DNA from 3 places in the Kitasatospora sp. NPDC015120 genome. Region 3 is predicted to be linked to each of the others. Evidence: riboswitches for the same ligand, from Rfam matches in the RefSeq annotation. Region 3 holds a riboswitch; each other region holds the start of a gene.
What was found. Region 3 has a riboswitch for thiamine pyrophosphate ahead of thiC (phosphomethylpyrimidine synthase ThiC). Riboswitches for the same ligand answer to the same signal wherever they lie in the genome.
Positions count from the first base shown of each region.

Region 1: it holds a riboswitch for thiamine pyrophosphate, as region 3 does, so the genes downstream of both, ACF1AK_RS06845 (purine-cytosine permease family protein) here and thiC (phosphomethylpyrimidine synthase ThiC) in region 3, are expected to answer to the same signal.
Region 2: it holds a riboswitch for thiamine pyrophosphate, as region 3 does, so the genes downstream of both, thiO (glycine oxidase ThiO) here and thiC (phosphomethylpyrimidine synthase ThiC) in region 3, are expected to answer to the same signal.

Region 1 covers NZ_JBIBVJ010000002.1:456,238-461,619, reverse strand. The annotation lists gene ACF1AK_RS06850 (glycerophosphodiester phosphodiesterase family protein) at 1-591, opposite strand, end outside; gene ACF1AK_RS06845 (purine-cytosine permease family protein) at 686-2,137, opposite strand; TPP riboswitch at 2,135-2,276, opposite strand; gene ACF1AK_RS06840 (trypsin-like peptidase domain-containing protein) at 2,463-4,190, shown strand; tRNA gene ACF1AK_RS06835 (tRNA-Ser) at 4,256-4,343, shown strand; gene ACF1AK_RS06830 (peptidoglycan-binding protein) at 4,528-5,382, shown strand, end outside.
Region 2 covers NZ_JBIBVJ010000001.1:298,925-304,306, forward strand. The annotation lists gene ACF1AK_RS01295 (NAD(P)/FAD-dependent oxidoreductase) at 1-1,157, opposite strand, end outside; TPP riboswitch at 1,253-1,365, shown strand; gene thiO (glycine oxidase ThiO) at 1,357-2,520, shown strand; gene thiS (sulfur carrier protein ThiS) at 2,517-2,738, shown strand; gene ACF1AK_RS01310 (thiazole synthase) at 2,742-3,539, shown strand; gene pknB (Stk1 family PASTA domain-containing Ser/Thr kinase) at 3,666-5,382, shown strand, end outside.
Region 3 covers NZ_JBIBVJ010000002.1:675,505-680,886, forward strand. The annotation lists gene ACF1AK_RS07785 (glycosyltransferase) at 1-449, opposite strand, end outside; gene ACF1AK_RS07790 (3-oxoacyl-ACP synthase III family protein) at 446-1,459, opposite strand; gene ACF1AK_RS07795 (SPFH domain-containing protein) at 1,539-3,038, opposite strand; gene ACF1AK_RS07800 (hypothetical protein) at 3,164-3,370, opposite strand; TPP riboswitch at 3,573-3,707, shown strand; gene thiC (phosphomethylpyrimidine synthase ThiC) at 3,703-5,382, shown strand, end outside.

The sequences.
Region 1 (5,382 bases), 220 kb from region 3:
CCGGGCCAGCGCGACGGAGGAGAAGCTCATGATCCGGGCGTTGACGCCGTGCTCCCGGGCGGCCGTCCCGCCGCCGTGCGCGCCGCCGCGTTCCGTTCCGCCGCCCGCCGCGCCGCCGTGCGCGCCGCCGATCCCGAACCGGTCCAGCATCCGCAGCAGCTCGGACTCCACCCGGCCGCGGAACCGCACCGGGTGCTTGGTCTCGATCGCGAGGTCCACCGGGCGCCCGCAGTCCACGACCAGCTCCAGCAGGCTCTCCAGCCGCAGCACCCCGCGCAGCTCCGGGTCCTCGCTCGGCCGGCCGGTCTTCCAGGCGCCGAAGTCGTGCGCCTCCAGCTCCGCCAGCGTCATCGCGGAGACCGTGCCCCGGCCGTCCGAGACCCGTCCGATCCGCCGGTCGTGCACGCAGACCAGGTGTCCGTCGGCGGTCACCCGCACGTCGCACTCCAGGGCGTCCGCCCCCTCGCCGAGCGCCCGGCGGTAGGCGACGAGGGTGTGCTCGGGCAGGGCGAACGAGGAACCGCGGTGGGCGATCACCTGGACGGGCGGGGCGGTGCGGGTCGTCGTGGGCGAGACATCGGGGCTGGTCACGCCCTCCACGATAGGCCGCGGACATGACGAGGAGGCGAAGACGGCCCCAACCCGGGGGGCCGTCTTCGCCTCCGTGCCGGTGGCCCGGCGGGCGTCAGCGCGCGGCGTCCCGGCCCCGGGTGAGCGGGGTGAGCGCCCAGGTGGCCAGGGCCGGCACCAGGAAGCCGAACAGCGAGGCCGAGGTCCACTCCTGCGGCGTGAAGTGCAGCGCCTCCTGCGCGGAGGTCCAGAGGTCCGTCCACCAGCCGGCCACCGCGGTCGGCGCGATCAGCTGGTACGTGGCGAAGCCCAGCGCCCACGGCAGCAGCATCAGCCAGCGGGACGGCGCGTCGGCGGAGAGGTCCCAGCCGCGCCGCCCGGCGCCGAGGAAGTAGTCCACCGCCAGCACCGCGAACATCGGGACGAAGACCGAGCCGATCAGCCCCAGGAAGGCGTAGTAGGAGTCGGTGAACTCGGTGATCTGCAGCGCGAGCACGGTGATCAGCACGCCGGTGCCGCCGGTCAGCACCCGGCGGTCGGCCTTCGGCAGCAGGTTGTGGACCGACATCGCGGTCGAGTACACGTTGGCGAAGGACTGGTCGGTCTCGCGCAGCACCAGCACCAGCAGGAACAGCCAGCCGGCCCAGACGCCCAGGAAGGAGTCGAAGATCCGCTCCGGGTCCCCGTCCGCCTGCAGCAGCGCCATCAGCCCGAGCACGTAGCACCAGACCTGCGCCACCGTGTAGCCGGAGAAGCTGCCCCAGAACGCCGAGCGCGGGGTGCGCGAGTGCCGGGTGTAGTCGGCGGCGAGCGGCACGAAGGAGATCGACACCGCGATCATCGCGTCCGTCGCCGGCAGGAAGCCGTGCCAGTTGCCCGCGCCCGGGTCCGGGACGCCGTTGCGGCCGAGCTGGACGGTGAAGTACACCATCGCGACGGCCACCGCGGCCGCGACGAAGCGGCGCAGCACCGCGATCGCGCCGAGCGGCCAGATGGTCAGCGCGGTGGTCAGCGCGCCGGCCAGCACGACGAAGGCCCAGCGGTAGCCCTCGGCACCGGTGACGGTCTGGGCGCCGAGCGCGATCGTCAGCAGCTCGTAGACGCCCCAGCCGATGCACTGGACGATGTTGAGCACCGTCGGCACGTAGGACAGCCGGGTGCCGAACAGGCCGCGCAGGTTCGCCATGGCCGGCGCGCCGGTGCGGGCGCCGATCAGCGCGGCCACGCCGAGCATCGCGGTGCCGACCACGGTGCCGGCCACGATCGCGGTGACGGCGGCGGCCAGCGACAGCTCGCTGCCCTTGGCACCGAGCACGGTCGCGGCGGTGGTGAAGCCGATCAGCGAGACGCCGAGGTTCATCCAGAGCGCGAAGTGGTCGCGGAAGCCCAGGGTGCGGGGCGGTTCGGTGTCCAGCACCAGCGGCGCCTCGGCCCGGGCCGGGGGCTCCAGGACGGCGGTGGCCGCCGCGGCGGCGGAACCGGGGGCGGTGCCCGCGGCGTCCTGCGAGGAGGGGACGCCCGGCGACGAGGGCGCGCCCGAGGACGAGGATGGCGAAGCAGGCGGCATGGCCGATGTCTCCCTACGCCGGCATTACCCGGACAGGTTCCGGCGGTCTGCGCCCCCTCGACGGCCGTCCACGGGGTCCGTGGCGTACGGTCGACCGGCGCACTCTCAGCCTGGTGTGGGTCCAAGCTCCCGCGTGTCAGTTCGGAGCGACAGGCTAGTCGGCGCGGGGGAGAACGCCAAGGCCGGCGGGTTCGGGTGCGGCGCTGCGCGGGCCGTCGGGACCGGCTAAGGATTCTTATGAGTTCTTCAGAAGGGTCCTTACGGCAATCGAATCGGGTGTGCGAAAAACTATGGTTGTTGGTCCTGTCAGCTATGGAGGTCGTCCGTGAGCACCGAGCGCGAGGTTGGGTCCACCGGGCCGCAGGGGGAGCAGCCCTCCGTCGGCCAGGGGCCGGTGGGTTCCGCTTCTGACGGTCCGGCGCAGCAGCCTGCGGCCGGTCCCGCCCCCGCAACGACGCCCGCGGCCGACCAGCCGTCCCAGCCGGCCGAGGGGGGCTCCGGCGGGTTCACGCCCACGCTGGCGTTCGGCAAGCTGTCCGCCCCGGAGCCGGCCGGCGCCCCCGAGCCCGCCCCGGCCGCCGACGCCGGCTACCTCGACGCCCCGCCGCCGGTCCTGCCGCCCGCCGCGCCCGCGGCCCCGGCCGCGCCGGCCGCCGCCCCGTACGGCGGCAACCCGTACGCCACCCCGGCCCCGGGCACCCCGGTGCCCCCGGCGCTCGCCGCGCACGACCCGTACGCCGCCCCGGGCGCCCCGCAGGGCCAGGACGCGACCGGCCGGCACCACCACCCGTTCGGCGCCGGCCAGCCGCTCGGCGGCTGGGGCGCCCCGCACGACGTCACCCCGGGCGCGCCCGGTGCGCCCGGCGGTCCCGGCGGCCCGCTCGGCTACCCGGGCGAGTACCCCGGCGCGCCCGCCCCCGGCGGCCCGCGCAAGAAGCGCGGCGGCCTGATCGCCCTGGTCGCGGCCGTCGCCCTGGTGGCCGGCGTGGCCGGCGGCGCGGTCGGCGTGGCCGTCGCGGACCGCGACGGTTCCACCGTCAGCGCCAGGAACGACCGCAGCTCCACCACGGTCCAGGCCAACAACACCCAGAAGAACGAGCCCGCCCCGGGCTCGGTCGCCGGCATCGCCCAGAAGGCGCTGCCCAGCGTCGTCACCATCAAGGCCCAGGGCAACGGCGAGTCCGGCACCGGCACCGGCTTCGTCTTCGACACGGAGGGCCACATCCTCACCAACAACCACGTGGTCGCCCCGGCCTCCGCGGGCGGCAAACTGACCGTCAAGTTCGCCGACGGCTCCTCCTACAACGCCTCCGTGCTCGGCCGCGCCGAGGGCTATGACGTGGCCGTCATCAAGCTCGACAGCCCGCCCAAGGACAAGCTGACGCCGCTTCCGCTGGCCGACTCCGACAAGGTCAACGTCGGCGACTCCACCATCGCCATCGGTGCCCCGTACGGCCTGGAGTCCACCGTCACCACCGGCATCATCAGCGCCAAGGACCGCCCGGTCGCCTCCGGCGACGAGACCGGCGCGCAGGCCTCCTACATGAACGCGCTGCAGACCGACGCCTCGATCAACCCCGGCAACTCGGGCGGCCCGCTGCTGGACTCCGGCGGCGGCGTGATCGGCATCAACTCGGCGATCCAGTCCAACACCTCCAGCAACGGCCGGGCCGGCTCCATCGGCCTGGGCTTCGCGATCCCGATCAACCAGGCCAAGTGGGTGGCCGACACCCTGATCAAGACCGGCAAGCCGGTCTACGCCAAGCTCGACGTCCTGCGCAACGACGACTACAAGGGCGACGGCGCGCAGATCCAGACCCGCGACGTCCAGGGCCAGCCGGCCGTCACCCCCGGCGGCGCCGCCGACCAGGCGGGCCTCAAGCCCGGCGACGTCATCACCAAGCTCGGCGGCAGCCCGATCGAGAACGGCCCCGCCCTGGTCAGCAAGATCTGGACGCACAAGCCCGGCGAGACCGTCGACGTCGAGTACACCCGCAACGGCCAGACCGCCACCACCAAGGTCACCCTCGGCACCCGCGTCGGGGACAACTGACCCCGGCCCGCCCGGGAAACCCTGTGCACCGAACCCCGCCGGACCCGTTAGGCTGACCTCCGCCTGGAGAGCTGCCCGAGCGGCCTAAGGGAACAGTCTTGAAAACTGTCGTGCGGTGACCCCGTACCGTGGGTTCGAATCCCACGCTCTCCGCCGGTAGGAGAAGAACCACCTGCTCAAGGCGGGTGCCGACCCGAGGTCGGCACCCGCCTTCGTGCGTTCTGCCGGGTTCACCTGAACGGGGGGTTTGGGGGTGGGGCGTCCTCGTGCGGGGGTGCGGGGTCCGTTCACCGGGGCGTAGGGGGCGAACTGCCCTGGGCCCGGCAAGGAGAGACGGATGGCCTGGTACCCCGGTGCGGAGAAGATGGAGCTCCAACCCGAGTCGGACGAGCAGCCGGCGATCACGCCGACGCAGGTGATCTTCCACAGTGTGGCGGCGCCGTGGACGCCGCGGCGGATGTACGAGTACTGGCGGGACTCCACCAACCTGGAGTCGCACTTCGGGGTCGGTTACGACGGCAGCGTGGGGCAGTTCATCGGGACCGAGACCCGGGCCGACGCCAACATGCGGGCCAACCGCCGGGCCGACGGCACCGGCGCGGTGAGTGTGGAGTCGGCCAGCGACGACCAGAGCACCGATCCCTGGACGGATCCCCAGGTCGACGCGCTCGTCACGCTCGGGGTGTGGCTGCACCGGCGGCACGGCATCCCGCTGCGGATCTGCCCGGAGTGGGACGCACCGGGCTTCGGCGTGCACCGGATGTTCCCCGAGTGGTCGGACGGCGGGACGGCCTGCCCGGGCAACGCCCGCGCCCGGCAGTTCCGCGAGGTGGTGATGCCCGGCATCGTCGCGGTGGCCGGCGGCGCCCCGCTGCCCCCGCCGGGCGGCGGGTCCGGTCCCGCCCGGTACCGGGTGACCATCAACGGGCTGGAGTACGGCTACGGCGCGCACGGGCCGCAGGTCGAGGAGGTGGGCCGGGCGCTCGTCCAGCAGGGCTTCGGCCGGCACTACCAGTCCGGTCCCGACCAGGACTGGCGGGACGCCGACACCCTCAACTACCAGGACTTCCAGCACAGTCTGGGGTACTCGGGAACGGACGCCGACGGAGTGCCGGGCGAGGGGTCGCTGCGCCGGCTGCTGGGCCGGCTGCCCTCGCCGCAGCGGGTCTCGCTCGCCCACGTGGTCGCGGCG
Region 2 (5,382 bases), on a different contig from region 3:
CGCTCGGCCAGCCGCCGGCCCTGGGTCAGGTCGCGCGGCCGGCCCACCGCGAGCAGCGCCCGCAGGACGCCGTCGCGCAGCCACAGCACCGACCAGTGCGCGTCCTGCGGCGAGCCGCGCCACAGCAGCTCGTCGTCCGCGCCGTGCCGCCCGGCGTACTGGACCATCCGCCCGAACTGCTCGGACCAGAAGTACTGCACCGGGTCGTACGGCGGCGCGTCCGTGCCGAGCAGGGTGGCGGCGACCGCCGCGCCGGACTGCAGCGCGTGATCCCAGTGCTGGACGGTGACCCGGGTGCCGGAACGCGCCGAGGGGTAGCTGACGCAGTCGCCGGCCGCGAGGACGCCGGGCACGGTGGTGCGCAGCCGCTCGTCGGCCAGGACGGCGCCGGCCGCGTCCAGGGCGACCCCGGTGCCGGACAGCCAGCCGGTGGCCGGGCGGGCGCCGATGCCGACCACCACCTCGTCGGCGGGCAGGTGCGAGCCGTCGGCGAGCAGCACCGCGCCCGGCTCGACGGCGGCGACGCCGGTGCCGCAGCGCAGGTCCACCCCGGCCTCGGCGTACCAGGCGGCCATCGCCCGGCCGACCTCGGCGGGCAGCGCGCCAGGGACGGGGGCCGGGCCCGCCTCGACGACGGTCACCTCGCAGCCGGCCGTCCGGGCGGCGGTGGCCACCTCGGCGCCGATCCAGCCCGCGCCGACCAGCACCAGGCGCAGTCCGGGGCGGAGCAGGGCGCGCAGCGCGAGCGCGTCGTCCAGGGTGTGCAGCAGGTGGGCGCGCTCGGCGCCGGGCAGGGCGCGCGGCTCGGCGCCGGTGGCGATCACCAGCGCGGTGTACGGCTCGTCCCCGGCGTCGGTGTGCAGCACGCCCGCGCCGCCGGGGCCGCCGGGGGTGAGGCCGGTGGCCCGGCGGCCGGTCAGCAGTTCGACGTCCAGCCCGGCGAAGTCGAGGTCCAGGGCGGTGCTGTCGGTCTTGCCGAGCAGGACGTCCTTGGAGAGCGGCGGCCGGTCGTACGGGGCGTGCCGCTCCTCGCCGACCAGCGTGATCCGCCCCCGGAAGCCGTCGCGCCGCAGCACCGTGGCGCACCGCGCCCCGGCCAGCCCGGCGCCGACCACGACCACCCGGTCCGTCCGTCCCGTTCCGCTCAGCTCATCCACGCCGTCACTGTACTGAGCCCGGTCCGAGGTCTCCGGACCTAGGCCGCCCCCTTCGCCGGCGCCTTTAGGGGCGACGCCACCCGGAGTTAAGGTGGGGGCACCATCACGGGAGCCCGGCGGACCGGGCTGAGAGGCGGGCTGGCACGGCCCGCGACCGTCCGAACCTGATCCGGGTCATTCCGGCGAAGGGAGAACAGCTTTGACACGCCTGGGACGGGGCGCCCACGCCGAGGTGCTGGTCATCGGCGGTGGGATCATCGGACTCGTCGTCGCCTGGCGGGCGGCCCAGCGCGGTCTGCGGGTCGTCGTGGTCGATCCCCGGCCGGGCCACGGCGCCGCCCAGGTCGCGGCGGGCATGCTCGCCCCGGTCACCGAACTCCAGTACGGCGAGGAGCCCCTGCTGCGCCTCGGGATGGCCTCCAACGAGCGGTACGCGGCCTTCGCCGCCGAACTCACCGAGGCGAGCGGCGGCACGGACACCGGTTACCGGCAGTGCGGCACCCTCGCCGTCGCCCTCGACTCCGACGACCGCGCCGAACTGCGGGAGCTGCACGCCTTCCACCAGCGGCTCGGCCTGGACTCGCAGTGGCTCACCGGCCGCGAGGCCCGCCGGCTGGAGCCGATGCTCGCCCCCGGCGTGCGCGGCGGCCTGCACGTCACCGACGACCACCAGGTCGACGGCCGCCGGCTGGCCGAGGCCCTGCTGCACGCGTGCGGGCGGACCGGCGTGGTGGTGCACCGCACCGAGGTCACCGAGCTGCTGGTCGAGCGCGACCGGGCGGCCGGCGCCCGGCTGGCCACCGGGGAGAGCGTCACCGCCGACCGGACCGTGCTCGCGGCCGGCTCGCGCAGCCATCTGCTGCCCGGCCTGCCCCCGGGCGTGCTGCCGGCCATCCGCCCGGTCAAGGGCCAGGTGCTGCGGCTGCGGGTGCCGGAGGCGTACCGGCCGTTCCTCTCCCGCAACGTGCGCGCCGTCGTCCGCGGCGGCCACCTCTACCTGGTGCCGCGCGAGAACGGCGAGCTGGTGGTCGGCGCGACCACCGAGGAGCAGGGCCACGACACCACGGTGACCGCCGGCGGGGTGTACGAGCTGCTGCGCGACGCGCACGAGCTGGTCCCCGGCATCACCGAGCTGCCGCTGGTGGAGACCGGCGCCGGGCTGCGGCCCGGCTCGCCGGACAACGCGCCGCTGCTCGGCCCGACCGCACTGCCCGGGCTGGTCGCCGCCACCGGCCACTACCGCAACGGCGTCCTGCTGACGCCCGTCACCGGCGACGTGCTGGCCGAGTACCTGGTCACCGGCACCCTGCCGGAGCTCGCCCTCCCGTTCTCCCCCACCCGATTCACGAAGGTCCCGGCATGAGCCCCCGCACGAGCGACATCCCCCTGAGCGTCAACGGCGAGCCCCGTGAGGTGCCCGCCTCGACCACCCTCGCCGAGGTGGTCGCCACCCTCAGCCAGGCGCACTCCGGTGTGGCCGCCGCGCTGAACGAGGCCGTGGTGCCGCGCGCCGAGTGGCCGCGCACACCGCTGTCGGCGGGCGACCGGATCGAGATCCTCACCGCCGTCCAGGGGGGCTGACCGATGGCCGACGACCTCCTCACCATCGCCGGGACGTCCTTCTCCTCCCGGCTGATCATGGGCACCGGCGGCGCTCCCAGCCTGGAGGTGCTGGAGCAGGCGCTCCGGGTGTCCGGCACCGAGCTGACCACGGTGGCGATGCGCCGGGTGGACGCCGGCACGCAGGGCTCGGTGCTCGACGTGCTGACCCGCAACGGCATCCGGGTGCTGCCCAACACGGCCGGCTGCTTCACCGCCGGCGAGGCCGTGCTGACGGCCCGGCTGGCCCGTGAGGCGCTCGGCACGGACTGGGTGAAGCTGGAGGTGATCGCCGACGAGCGGACCCTCCTGCCGGACCCGATCGAGCTGCTGGACGCCGCCGAGACGCTGGTCGACGACGGCTTCACCGTGCTGCCGTACACCAACGACGACCCGGTGCTGGCCCGCAAGCTGGAGGACGTCGGCTGCGCGGCGATCATGCCGCTGGGCTCGCCGATCGGCTCCGGCCTCGGCATCCGCAACCCGCACAACTTCCAGCTGATCGTGGAGGGCGCGGGCGTCCCGGTGATCCTGGACGCCGGCGCCGGCACCGCCTCGGACGTGGCGCTGGCGATGGAGCTGGGCTGCGCCGCGGTGATGCTGGCCTCCGCCGTCACCCGGGCCCAGGACCCGGTGCTGATGGCCGACGCGATGCGGCACGCCGCCGAGGCCGGCCGCCTCGCCCACCGGGCCGGCCGGATCCCGCGCCGCTTCCACGCCGAGGCGTCCTCCGCGATGGCCGGCCGCGCCGACCTGGACACCCGCGAGCACCCGGCGTTCTGAGGGTCCGACATTCCGGATTATTGATCCGATCATCATCCCGGTGTCACAAACCGGGCACAGAGCGGCCCCGGGGGCGGTGTCCCCCGGGGCCGGCGCACCCCCACGCCCTAGACTCGCCGGGTGGACATGGCATTGCGCGACCCCCTGATCGGTACCCTGCTCGACGGCCGGTACCGGGTCGAGCGGCGGATCGCCGCCGGCGGGATGTCCACGGTCTACCAGGGCAACGACACCCGGCTCGACCGGATCGTGGCGCTCAAGGTGATGCACCCCTCGCTGGCCGGCGACACCGCGTTCACCACCCGTTTCATCCGCGAGGCCAAGGCCGTCGCCCGGCTCGCCCACCCCAACGTCGTCAACGTCTTCGACCAGGGCGCCGACGGCGGGCACGTCTTCCTCGCCATGGAGTACGTGCCCGGCGGCACCCTGCGCGACCTGCTGCGCGACCGCGGCGCGCTCTCCGTCCGGGCCGCCCTGGACATCCTGGAACCGGTGCTCGCCGCCCTCGGCGCCGCCCACCGGGCCGGTCTGGTGCACCGCGACGTCAAGCCCGAGAACGTGCTGATCACCGACGACGGCCTGGTGAAGGTCGCCGACTTCGGCCTGGTCCGGGTGCTGAACGCCGCCGACGGCGCCACCACCTCCACCACCGCGACCGCCGGCACCGTGCTCGGCACCGTCTCCTACCTCGCGCCCGAACAGATCCGCCCCGGCGCCGAGACCGACCAGCGGGTGGACGTCTACGCGGCCGGCATCCTGCTGTACGAGATGCTCACCGGCTCCCGCCCGCACACCGGCGAGAACCCCGTCCAGGTGATGTACCGCCACCTGCACGAGGACATTCCGCCGCCGTCCGCCGCCGTCCCCGGGGTGACGCCCGAGCTGGACGCCATAGTGGCGGGCGCCTGCGCCCGGGACCGCGCGCACCGCCCGCACGACGCGGTCGAGCTGCTCGCCGCGCTCCAGCGGGTCCGCCGGGGACTCACCCCGGCCCAGCTGGACGCCGAACCCCCCGCCGCCACCCGCACCGGCGGGCGGTACGCGGCCGGCGAGGCGACCTCGGTGCTCACCCCCGTGCTGCTGCCGCCCCCGGTCGAGCGCACCAGCGTGCTGGACGTGCCGCCGGACGTCATGGACCAGTTGCTCACCGAGCCGCGCCCGTACGACGAGCCACCGCCGGAGCGCGCCCCGCGCCCGCCGCGCGCCCGGCGCAGCCGCTCCACCACCCGCCGGGTGCCGCGCGGGCCGCTGATCTGGACGGCCGTGGTCCTCGCCGTGGCCCTGCTGGTCGGCGGGGCGACGTACGCCATCTCCGGCGCCGTGTACGGCACCGTGCCGGGCGTGCTCGGCAAGAACCGGACCGAGGCGGAGCGGATCCTGGACGCCGCCGGCATGCACGGGAAGGTCTCCGAGGTGTACAGCGAGTCCGTCCCGGCCGGCCAGGTGATGGCGGCCGACCCCGGGGTGGGCACCCGGACCAGGAAGAGCGACGCCGTCACCCTCACCGTCTCGCGCGGGCCCAAGCGGATCGCCGTCCCCGACGTGACCGGCCGCCCGGCCGCGCAGGCCGCCTCGGCGCTGACCGGGGCGCAGCTGACGGCCGGCACGGTCACCGAGACCTACCACGACACCGTCGCCGAGGGCTCGGTGATCAGCAGTTCACCGGCGGCCGGACAGCAGGTGCCGGAGAACACGCCGGTCGCGCTGGTGGTCAGCAAGGGCATGGTGCCGGTCCCGGACGTCACCGGGATGTCCAAGGAGGCCGCGGAGAAGGCGCTCCAGGCGGCCGGGTTCTCGATGCAGAGCAACGGGGTCAACCTGTTCGGCACCGGCAAGGTGACCG
Region 3 (5,382 bases):
CGGATCCGGCCGAAGAACGCGCCGAGCGCGACCAGCACCAGGAAGACGGCGCGCCCGGCGGGCCCGTGCTCGTCGCGGCGGGCGGTGACCCGGCCGCAGACCAGTCCGCCGCAGTCGAGCAGCGCCGCCCTCGCGGCGGCGGTCCAGCCGGGTTCGGGCAGGCAGTCGGCGTCGGTGCGGGCGAGCAGGGTGGCGCCGTGCGCGATGGCGTGCCGGAACGCCGTGTCGACGGCGGAGCCGACGCCCTTCTCCGGCTCGACCAGCACCTCGACCGGGAACGGCGCCCGGGCGGCGAAGGCGCGGACGGCCGCCACGGTGCCGTCGGTGGAGCCGTTGTCGGCGACCAGCAGGGTGAAGTCCCGGTCCCGCTGGGCGGCGAGGGCGTCCAGGGTGCCGACGATCCGGGCCTCCTCCTGGTAGGCGGGCACGATCACCCACAGCTCGGTCACGACGCCTCCCAGACCATCGTCATCAGGCTGACGCCGCCGCCGAGGCCGACCATCAGCACCTTGTCGCCCGGAGCCAACGAGGCCCGTATCCGTTCGAGTTGGACGCCGATCGTGGCACTGGCGACATTGCCGAGCTCGGGCACGGTGACCACCAGCTTCTCCTGCGGCACTCTGGTGGCCTCGACGAAGCGCTCCAGGTAGGGCACGGTCACCTGGTGCACCAGCACCTTGGCGTAGTCGTCCCAGCCGAAGCCGGTGCGGGCCGCCACCCGGGCCAGGATGTCCGGGCCGATCTTCTCGAACACGGCGCGCAACTCCGTGCCGCCGCCCCGGAAGTAGCTGTACTCGTCACCGCGCGGATGGCGCGAGCCGCCGCCCGGGATGCCGCCCGCCGCCCAGTGCTCGGAGGCGGTCTCGGTCTCCACGTCCAGGATGCCGCCGCGCTCCACGGCCTCCACGACCACCGCCGCGCCCGCGTCGCCGAAGGTGTAGCCGGCGAAGCCCTCGCGGAACTGCCCGGCGCCGGCCGGATCGCGGCGCATCGCCCGGCTGGGCGTCTCGCCGGTGGCCACCAGGGCCCGCCGGGCCCGGCCGGCCAGGATCATCGCGCGGGCCAGGTCGATCCCGTTGAGGAAGCTGTTGCAGGCGTTGCTGACGTCGAACGCGTGGGCCCGGGAGCCGAGTTCGGCCTGCACGAGATGGGCGGTCGCGGGCTCGGCGACGTCCCGGGTGGCGGAGGCGAAGAGCAGCAGGTCGAGGTCGAGCGGGTGCAGCCCCCGGGCGTCCAGGGCGCGCCGGGCGGCGCCGACGGCGAGCGTGGAGGCGTACTCGCCCTCGGCGGCGAAGTGCCGGGTGAGGATGCCGGTGGCCTTCTCGAAGGTCCGTGCCGGCAGGCGCAGCCGGCCGCCGGCGGTGATCTCGTCCTGGAGCTGCCGGGAGGTCAGGCGGCGGGCGGGCAGACGGGCTCCGACGGCGGTGATGCCGACCCGCGCGGTGGCTGCTGGATGCATGTCCCCATGGTCCGTGCGCCCGGCCGGGTCCGCCTGAGTACCCGTACTCAGGCGGACGCGGCCGCTCTACCCAGACGGATCAGTGCCGCTCGCGCGCCGGACCGGCCGGTGCGGCGTCCGCGGGCACGGCGTCCACCGGGACCGTCTCCACGGGCACCGCGGCCGTCGTCGCCGGGGCGGCGGCGCCGTCGGGCCCGACCGTGGAGAGCAGTTGGCGGGCCAGCCCGAGCCCGGTGCCGCCCATCGCGAGCGCCTTGGCGAACAACTCGCCCATCCCGTCGGCCCCGTTGAGCAGCACCATGTGCTCGACGTTGCCGAAGGACTCCGCCGCGGCCCGCACGATCTGCGGCCACTGCTCGGCCAACTCCTGTGCCACCACGGCCTCCTGGTTCTCGGCCAGGGCGGTCGCGCGGGCCTTGATGCCCTCGGCCCGGGCCAACCCGATCGCCCGTGCGGCCGCGGCGTCGGCCAGACCGCGCGCCTCGGCCGCGGACGCCTCCGCCTGCCCGGTCGCCGTGGTCGCCTCGGCCTGCGCCAGACCGCGCACCCGGGTGGCCTCGGCGTCCGCCTCGGCCGCGACCCGCACCCGGCTGGCCTCGGCGGCCGCCTCCAGCTCGGTCTCCCGGGCCTGTGCCTGCGCGGCCGAGATCCGGGCGTCACGAGCCGCCTCGGCGGTGGTGCGGGTGTCGTACGCCCGGGCGTCGGCGGGCTTGCGCACGTCGATCTGGAGCTGCTGCTCCTTGCGCCGTGCCTCCAGCTCGGCGACCCGGGTCTCCTGGACCACCACCTCCTGCCGGGCGGCGGCGTCGGCGAGCGGACCGGCCTGCCGGGCACGGGCGTTGGCGGTGTCCCGCTCGGCCTGGTACGAGGACTGCTGGATCTCGCTGTTGCGGGTCGCCTCGGCCTTGCGGGCGGCGGCCTCCTGCTCGGCCTCGGTGGCCAGCCGGTCCGCCTCGGCCTGGGCGATCCGGGCGTCGCGCTGGACGGCGGCGGCGTGCGGGATGGCGAGGTTCTTGATGTAGCCGGTCGGGTCGATGATCTCCTGGATCTGCAGGGTGTCGATGATGAGCCCGAGCTTCTCCATCTCCAGCCCCGAGGCGGCCCGGGTCTCGCCGGTGAGCCGCTCGCGGTCGCGGATCATGTCCTCGACGGTGAGCCCGCCGACGATCGAGCGCAGGTGGCCGGCGAAGACGTTGTGGACGCGCTGGCTGATCAGCTTCTGCTGGTCCAGGAAGCGGCGGGCGGCGTTGGCGATCGACACCTCGTCGTCGCCGACCTTGAAGATCACCACGCCCTTCACCCGCACCGGGATGCCCTGCGTGGTGACGCACTCGACGTTCAGCTCGGCCTCGTTGAGGTCCAGCGAGAGCCGCCGGACCCCTTGCAGTCCCGGGGTGACGAGGGTGCCGCGCCCGGTGACGATCCGGAAGCCCAGGCCGTCGCCGACCCCCTCGGTGCGGTGCCGGGAGCCGGAGATGATCAGTGCCTCGTTCGGCTCGGCCACCCGCCACATGAGTTTGAAGAGCGTGACCCCGATGATCAGTGCCGCGGCAGCCGCCCCGGCGATGACGTATCCCATGGTTCAACTCCCCCTTCGGGCGCAGGAGATGCGCCGTTTCGGATTGTCCGCCCGGGTCGCGGCCCGGGGAAGGGAAGTGACATGACGTACCGTCACAAGGTCGTCACCGGACGGTCATCGGGGCGTCACGGCCCGATCGGCGCGACATAGACCGTCCTCGGCGGCTGGTACTCGATCACCACCACCGGCGTCCCGACCGTCAGCCGCTCGCCCGGCACGGCCAGGTAGGCGAGGAACGCCTCGGTGCCCTGGCGCTCCGGCACGTGCACCATCACCTCGCCGACCAGCCCCGCGCCAACCGCCCCGGTGACCCGCCCCGTGCTCCCGACCACGCCGGCCTCCTCGCCTCGTCAGCTACGGGGCCAGTCTGCCCGCCGCGGCGGCTCCGCGCCCCCCGTTCACCGTCCGCGCCCCCCGTTCACCGTCCGCGTCCCCCGTTCACCGTCCGGACCTCGCGGTTCCCCCTCCCGGACCCGCTCTGGACCTCCGGCGGTCGGCTCGCTACGGTGTTGGACGTCATGCGCGGGCAACACCGCCTGCGGACGCGGGAGCTCGGAGCACCGGGCTGAGAGGGCGCTGAACGGGACGTCGAGGGACGGACCGGCGGCTGCGCCGACCGCAGGAACCTGACCGGGTAATGCCGGCGTAGGGAGTTTGAGGTCCGATGACCACCTTCGATGCACAGCCGCAGTCTGCCCTCCCCCGGTCCGGCCCCGGGGCCGCCGTCACCAGCGCGGGCACCGGCTACCCCACCCCGGCCTGGCGCAAGGCCCACCGCGAGGGGTCCCGCCCCGATCTGCGCGTCCCGTACCGCGAGGTCGTGCTCACCAACGGCAGGACCGTCCCGCTGTACGACACCTCCGGGCCGTACACCGACCCCGGCTACCGCGCCGACGTGCGGCGCGGCCTGCCGGCCCTGCGCGACGCCTGGATCCGCCAGCGCGGCGACGTCGAGGAGTACGACGGCCGCGAGGCCCGCCCCGAGGACGACGGCATCCGGCACACCGCGCCGCGCGGCGGCGACCTGCGCAACCTCGACGCCGTCTTCCCCGGCCGCCCGCGCCGCCCGCTGCGCGGCCGCGACGGCGCCGCCGTCACCCAGCTCGGGTACGCCAGGCGCGGCATCGTCACCCCCGAGATGGAGTTCGTGGCCCTGCGCGAGGGCCTGGAGCCGGAGTTCGTCCGCGACGAGGTCGCCCGCGGCCGCGCCGTCATCCCGGTCAACGTGAACCACCCCGAGGTCGAGCCGGCGATCATCGGCACCAACTTCCTGGTGAAGATCAACGCCAACATCGGCAACTCCGCCGTCACCTCCTCGATCGAGGAGGAGGTGGAGAAGATGACCTGGGCCACCCGCTGGGGCGCCGACACCGTCATGGACCTCTCCACCGGCCGCAACATCCACACCACCCGCGAGTGGATCCTGCGCAACTCCCCGGTGCCGATCGGCACCGTGCCGCTCTACCAGGCGCTGGAGAAGGTCGACGGCAGGGCCGAGGAGCTGAGCTGGGACGTCTACCGCGACACCGTCATCGAGCAGTGCGAGCAGGGCGTCGACTACATGACCGTGCACGCCGGCGTGCTGCTGCGCTACGTGCCGCTGACCGCCCGCCGCAAGACCGGCATCGTCTCGCGCGGCGGCTCGATCATGGCCGCCTGGTGCCTGGCGCACCACCGGGAGAACTTCCTCTACACCAACTTCGAGGAGCTCTGCGACATCCTCGCGCGCTACGACGTCACCTTCTCCCTCGGTGACGGCCTGCGCCCCGGCTCGATCGCCGACGCCAACGACGAGGCGCAGTTCGCCGAGCTGCAGACCCTGGGCGAGCTGGGCCGGACCGCCCGCGCCAAGGACGTGCAGGTGATGATCGAGGGCCCGGGCCACGTCCCGATGCACAAGATCAAGGAGAACATGGATCTCCAGAAGGAGATCTGCGACGAGGCCCCCTTCTACACCCTGGGCCCGCTCACCACCGACGTCGCACCCGGCTACGACCACATCACCTCGGGCATCGGCGCCGCGATGATCGCCTGGTGGGGCACCGCGATGCTCTGCTACGTGACCCCGAAGGAGCACCTGGGCCTGCCCAACCGCGACGACGTGAAGACCGGCGTCATCACCTACAAGATCGCCGCCCACGCCGCCGACCTCGCGAAGGGCCACCCCGGCGCCCAGGCCTGGGACGACGCCCTCTCCGACGCCCGCTTCGAGTTCCGCTGGGAGGACCAGTTCAACCTGGCCCTCGACCCGGAGACGGCCCGCGACTTCCACGACGAGACCCTCCCGGCCGAGCCCGCCAAGACCGCCCACTTCTGCTCGATGTGCGGCCCGAAGTTCTGTTCG